2 regions of the Mesorhizobium sp. M8A.F.Ca.ET.207.01.1.1 genome follow, and region 1 is predicted to be linked to the other one. Evidence: predicted binding sites of a transcription regulator. Region 1 holds the regulator's gene; the other holds the start of a gene.

What was found. Region 1 encodes PhoB, which activates phosphate uptake and scavenging genes when phosphate is short. Its sites were predicted from a motif close to TGTCATNNANCTGTCAT; they were not measured.
Region 2: the regulator PhoB is predicted to act here: its motif matches at 1,214-1,230, upstream of ppk2 (polyphosphate kinase 2).

The regions. Positions count from the first base shown of each region.
Region 1 covers NZ_SRUS01000009.1:80,997-84,410, reverse strand. The annotation lists gene pstB (phosphate ABC transporter ATP-binding protein PstB) at 1-413, shown strand, start outside; gene phoU (phosphate signaling complex protein PhoU) at 439-1,146, shown strand; gene phoB (phosphate regulon transcriptional regulator PhoB) at 1,165-1,854, shown strand; gene EN850_RS24770 (ROK family protein) at 2,120-3,364, opposite strand.
Region 2 covers NZ_SRUS01000001.1:489,047-492,460, forward strand. The annotation lists gene EN850_RS02365 (aldo/keto reductase) at 11-1,054, opposite strand; gene ppk2 (polyphosphate kinase 2) at 1,336-2,256, shown strand; gene EN850_RS02375 (dihydrofolate reductase family protein) at 2,328-2,975, opposite strand; gene EN850_RS02380 (glyoxalase superfamily protein) at 3,165-3,414, opposite strand, start outside.

The DNA of each region.
Region 1 (3,414 bases):
TCAGCAAGTCCGAGATGGACGGCCGTGTCGAACAGGCGCTGAAGCGCGCGGCATTGTGGACCGAGGTCAAGGACAAGCTCAACGCCAGCGGCCTCAGCCTGTCGGGCGGCCAGCAGCAGCGTCTTTGCATCGCCCGCACCGTGGCGGTGAAGCCGGAAGTCATCCTGCTCGACGAACCAGCCTCGGCGCTCGATCCGCTGTCGACCGCCAAGATCGAGGAACTGATCGACGAGCTGCAGGCCGACTACACGATCGTCATCGTCACCCACAACATGCAGCAGGCGGCGCGCGTGTCGCGCCAGACGGCGTTCATGTATCTGGGCGAACTGGTCGAATTCGACAAGACCGAGAAGATCTTCACGTCGCCTCGCGAGAAGCGCACGCAGGACTACATCACCGGCCGCTTCGGCTGATATCACGCATACGAGGACCAGGATCATGGCCGAACACACAGTCGCAGCCTTCGATGAGGATCTCGGACAGATCAGCAGGCTGATCAGCGACATGGGCGATCTCGCCGGCACGATGGTCGGCGGCGCCACCAAGGCTCTGCTGAATTCCGACAACGCGCTGGCACAGCGCGTCGTCTCCGACGACGCCATCATGGATGCGCGCCAGCGCGAACTCGACGACCGCGCCATCACCCTGATCGCCAAGCGCCAGCCGATGGCCGACGATCTGCGTCATGTCGTCGGCTCGATCCGCATGGCGGGCGACCTCGAGCGCATCGGCGACCTTGCCAAGAACATCGCCAAGCGTGTCGGTTCCGTCGGCCTCACCGCCACGCCGCGCGACCTGTCGCACTCGATCGATTCCATGGCGCAGCTGGTGCTGATCCAGGTGCAGGGCGTGGTCGAGGAATATGCGGCCGGCGATGCCGCCGCCCTCGCCAAGCTCAGGAATGACGACGAACGCATCGACGTCAAATACACCTCGGTGTTCCGCGAACTGCTGACCTACATGATGGAGGATCCGCGCAACATCACGGCTTGCACGCATCTCTTGTTCTGCGCCAAGAATCTCGAGCGCATCGGCGACCATGTGACCAACATCGCCGAGAATGCGTATTATGTGCTGACCGGAACGCAACTGCCCGCCAATCGTCCGAAGCAGGACGAGACGGCGATGTCGGCGCCGGCGGCTTGACGATAGGATGATCTGCCAATGATCGCGCCACGCATCATGGTGGTGGAGGACGAGGAGCCGCTCGGCGTGCTCCTCCGCTACAATCTGGAATCGGAAGGCTACCAGGTCGAGGTGGTGCCGCGCGGCGACGAAGCCGAGATCCGCCTCCAGGAGAATGTGCCCGACCTCCTGGTGCTCGACTGGATGGTGCCGGCTGTTTCCGGCATCGAACTCTGTCGGCGCCTGCGAATGCGGCCCGAGACCGAGAGGTTGCCGATCATCATGCTGACGGCGCGCGGTGAGGAGAGCGACCGCGTGCGTGGCCTTTCGACCGGCGCCGACGACTATCTGGTCAAGCCGTTCTCGACGCCGGAATTCATGGCCCGGGTCAAGGCGCTGCTGCGTCGCGCCAAGCCGGAAGTGCTGTCCAGCGTGCTCAAGGTCGGCGACATCGTGCTCGACCGTGAATCGCACCGGGTCTATCGCAAGAAGAGCGAAATCCGGCTCGGACCGACCGAGTTCCGGCTGCTCGAATTCATGATGCGCCATCCCGGCCGGGTGTTCTCGCGCAGCCAGTTGCTCGACAATGTCTGGGGCGAGACGATCTATATCGACGAGCGCACGGTGGACGTGCATGTCGGCCGGCTGCGCAAGGCGGTCAACAATGGCCGCATGCCCGACGTCATCCGCACCATCCGCGGGGCGGGCTACGCGATCAGGGAAGACTAGGTCGAGGGCGGCTACGCCCCTGACTTCGTCATCCACGAGCGGAGCAAGGAGCGAAGCGACGCGGCGCAGACCCGAGGATCCGTGCCGGGACCTCGACGCGTCGCCGCAGTGCAGAATTCTGCGCCGTTGCACTCTACGATCGAGGTCACGGCATGGATCCCAGGGTCTCCGCGACGCCGCTTCGCGGCTGCTCCGCCCAGGGATGACGACCTTGAGGGCGCTCGGCCAACCTCCAGCATTGGTGGTGATTCACCGGAGCGTTCGCTCAGGCGACGCTCTTCCCAGCACTGCCTCTCGCCTGCACGCCCGGCGCGAAAATCTCCTGGTCGACGAAGGTCAAGGCGCGCATGGCGCAGCCTTCGCGGATGAGCGGCAGTTCGTTCGGCTCGGTGTCGAAGGAAATCGATTCCGAATGCTGGCCGCCGGCGGTCTGGGCGATGGCCTCGCGCAAGGCCGGCTCGATCAGGTCGAAGGCGGCGGCACTGACACCGACCATGGCGACCGGCGCCGGGTCGATCAGCGCGAACAGGCTGCCCAGCCCATAGCCCAGCGCCTCGCCCGCCTTGCGATACGCTTCGCGCTCCGGTCCGTCTTTCTCCCTTGCCGTCGCGGCGAGTGTCCGCATCTGCGCGTCGCTGACATCGGCGACCGGTTCGGCGTCCTCGCCAAGCTGCCTGGCATTACGCCAGATGGCATAGTTGCCGGCATAGGCCTCGACGCAGCCGCGCCGCCCGCAACGGCAGAGCGCGCCGCCCGGGCGATGGATCATGTGGCCGAATTCGCCGCCCGATGAATGGGTGCCGGTGAACAGTTCGCCCTTGAGCACCAGGCCCATGCCGATGCCGTGCGAGAGCAGGATGGCGATGAAGTCGTCGCGGTAGCGTTGAGGGTCGCGCCAGCGCAACGCCACCGCCATCATGTTGCAGTCGTTCTCCATGGTGGCGGGGATGCCGAATTCGGCTTCGAGTATGTCGGCGAAGGCAATGTCCGTCTGCGGCGTGATCGGCGACCACAGCATGGCACGCGCCTCGGTGTCGGTGATGCCCTGGATCGCCAGCGCGATGCGGGCAACACTGCGGACATCGAGATCGGGGTCCTCGATGCGGCGGCGCACTATTGCCGTGCATTCGCCGATCAGCGCCTCGCGCGACATGGTCAGCGTGTCCAGCCGGCGCTGCTCCTCGGCGACCACCTGGCCGGCATAATCGATGACGGCGACGGATAGGAAATTCAGCGACAGCACCACGGTCATCACAGCCGCGGCCTCGGGGTTGAGGCCGAGGCCAACCTGCGGCCGGCCGCGTTTGAGTGAGCCGGCCTCGTTCGGCTTGCCTTCGGTCAGGATACCTTCGCCGATCAGGTCGGCGGATATCGCCGATATGGTCGAGTGGCTGAGGCCAGTGGTGGCGGCGATCTCGGTGCGCGAGGGCTGACCATCCCGGCGCACGGCTGCAATCACCATTGCGCGGTTGCGCCGGCGCAGATCGTCGTGGCGGATTCCCACCGACATGCTTTCCCTCCCGGTTGCCGCGGTTCTTGATCCCCCTCGAATACCTCCGG
Region 2 (3,414 bases), on a different contig from region 1:
CTGACGCTGATCAGATATCGCTGCGGTCGAGAACCAGATCGGCGGGGCCGAAGCGATCCTTCGCTGTCAGTTGCTGATGCCAGTAGGGGTAGAGCAGGGGCGGCCGGCTTACGGCGTCGAGACGCTGGCGTTCCTCGGTGCCGAGCTCCAGGGCGGCGGCCGCGAGATTGTCCTTCAGCTGGACGTCATTGCGGGCGCCGATCACCAGCGAGGAGACGGCAGGGCGGCCGAGCAGCCAGGCGAGCGCCACCTGTGCCGCCGAAACACCACGATCCCTGCCGATCTCGACCAGCACATCGACGATCCGCCAGAGCCGGTCCTCGTCGCGGATCGGCGGCTCGGACCAGCCGGCAAGCTGGCGCGCGGTCGGGCTGTCGCGGCGGTATTTACCCGACAGCAGGCCGCCGGCGAGCGGGCTCCAGACCAGCACGCCCAGCCCCTGGTCGACCGAGATCGGCAGCAGTTCGTACTCGGCCTCGCGCGCTTCCAGCGTATAGTGGATCTGCTGGGTGACGAAGCGTTGCTGGTGGCGGCTGTCGCTGATGGAAAGCGCCTTCATCACTTGCCAGCCCGAATAGTTGGAGCAGCCGATGTAGCGCACCTTGCCCTGGCTGACCAAAGTGTCGAGCGCGGCAACGGTTTCCTCGAGCGGGGTGAGGCCGTCCCACTGGTGGACGAAATAGATGTCGATGACATCGGTCTTCAATCGCTTCAGGCTTCTCTCGCATTCACGGATCAGATGATGGCGCGACAGGCCCTCGTCGTTCGGGCCCTTGCCGATCCGCATCCGGGCCTTGGACCCGATCAGCACGTCGTTCTTGCGCTTGCCGCCGAGCGCTTCGCCTATGATCTCTTCCGACAGGCCGTTCGAATAGACATTCGCGGTGTCGATGAGGTTGATGCCGGCGTCGATGCACATGTCGATCATCCGCTTTGCTTCGGCGAGATCGCTGTTGCCGACCGCGGCGAAAGGCCCGGCGCCGCCGAAGGTCATTGTGCCAAGCGTCAGTGTCGAAACCTTCAGGCCGGAACGGCCAAGGGTGCGGTATTCCATGTCAGATCCTCACGATTTTGTTGAAGAGGCGTGCCCCCAAGGGCAGGCCTGGAACGCGACCGGGGATTTGTAGGACAATTCGGTCGGCTTGTCGCCATGCGATGACGCCGATCGATCATGCGTCGCGAAATTTGCACCGGCGGCAAATCGCGCCCGGGCTGCAATAAAACCGTCACCGCCGGCCTATATTGAAGTCGGCTCAGGTGTTTCCATTCCCGGCGGCTGGCAGCAATTTGGGGACACCCCAGGGAACCGACAGGCTTGCAAGCGGAGCAGTTGATATGACCGAGCTAAGACAGAATTCCCCTGCCAAGGACTGGCTTGAAGCCGAACTCGCCGACACGCTCGACGAAGATTATGAACTCGAATTGTCGGAACCGGCGCTGTCGATGGAGATCGCCAAGATCTACAAGAACTCGCATCCGCCTTCGATCGATCGCATGCAGTATTTTCGCGACTTGATCACCCTTCAGTCCGAATTGATCAAGCTGCAATCCTGGGTCGCCTATCACAAGAAGAAACTGGTGGTGATTTTCGAGGGCCGCGATTCCGCCGGCAAGGGTGGCGTCATCAAGCGTATCACCCAGCGGCTCAATCCGCGTATCTGTCGCGTCGTGGCGCTTCCGGCGCCGACCGAACGCGAGAAGTCGCAATGGTATTTCCAGCGCTATGTCCCGCATTTGCCCGCAGGCGGCGAGATCGTGCTGTTCGACCGCTCCTGGTATAACCGCTCCGGCGTCGAGCGGGTGATGGGCTTCGCCAGCCCCGATCAGGTCGAGGAGTTTTTCCACGACGTGCCGGAGTTCGAGCGCATGCTGGTGCGCTCCGGCGTCACCGTGGTCAAATACTGGTTCTCGATCACCGATGAGGAACAGCAGATGCGCTTCCTGATGCGCATCCACGATCCGATGAAGCAGTGGAAACTGTCGCCGATGGACCTACAGTCGCGGGTGCGCTGGGAGCAGTACACCAAGGCCAAGGAAGAAACCTTCGCCCGCACCAACATTCCCGAAGCGCCATGGTACATCGTCGAGGGCAACGACAAGAAGCGGGCACGCCTGAACTGCATCGACCATCTGCTCAAGCAGCTGCCATATGAAGAGGTGCCGCACGAGGAGATCACGCTGCCGGAGCGCGTTTTCAACCCGGAATACGAACGCCAGGTCCTGCCGCGCGAGCTTTACGTGCCGGAGAAATATTGAGTGACCCTTCCGTCTCCCCGTCACTATACGGGGAGAAGGTGCCGGCAGGCGGATGAGGGGCGGCGCCGAGCTTAAGCCCGCTTGATAACCACGTGCGTGGCCAGCGCTGTCGCCACCTGTTCGGTGCACGTGTAGCCAAGCTTGGGCATGTCGAGGCCAGCAAAAAGGTTCTCGCCCCGGCCAAGCAGCACCGGCGAAATCGCCAGGTGCATCTCGTCGATCAGCCTCTCCTGGAGATATTGGCGGATCGTATCGACGCCGCCGCCGACCCGCACGTCCTTGCCGCCAGCCGCCGATCTCGCCTGCTCGAGCGCCGAATGGATGCCGTCGGTGACGAAATGGAAAATCGTGCCCCCTTCCATGGTGATAGACGCCCGCTTGTGGTGCGTCAGCACGAAAACCGGCACATGGTAGGGCGGGTTGTCGCCCCACCAGCCCTTCCACTTGTCGTCAGGCCATTCTCCGCGGATCGGCCCGAACATGTTGCGACCCAGGATCCAGGCGCCGACATTCTCGAAGCTGCGCGCCGCGAACGCCTCGTTGGTATCGGTGGTGCCGCCATCTTGTCCGAGCACCATCTTGCGGAAGGTGCGGGTGTCGACAAACCACTTGTGCAAGGATCCTCCGCCGATGCCGAGCGGATTTTGCAGATCCTGATCAGGACCGGCGCCATAGCCGTCGAGCGAGAGGGTAAACGCGTTAACACGAAGTTTTGACATGAAGACCTCCTCGATAACCAGTTGTAATTTGCAAGTGGTTTTCTTTTAGCAAACTGATTGCGAATTGCAAGCGGTATTTTCGGATCGAAAGTATGTATCCGGACCTTTGCCGCCAGGCGATGTCGGGACTGTTTTTAGCGATCGGCCCGGACGGCCAGTGACGGCCGCCCAGGCCGCCGCGATATCAGCTCATTCGCCCGTCAGTTCCATGAAGCGGATGTGGTTGCTGAACGGGTCGATGACCTCCACCGTCAGCCGGCCGTCTTCATGCTCCAGGCCGGGATTCATGTAGCGGTACTCCTTGCCGGCAAGCTCTTTGTGGAAGTCGCGGATGCCTGCCATATAAACGACCATGTTGCCGCCAGGCGTCGCGTCGCCCGCATGTTCGGACAGGTGCAGTGCAAGGTTGCCACGCGAGACTTGGGTATAGAGAGGGGAA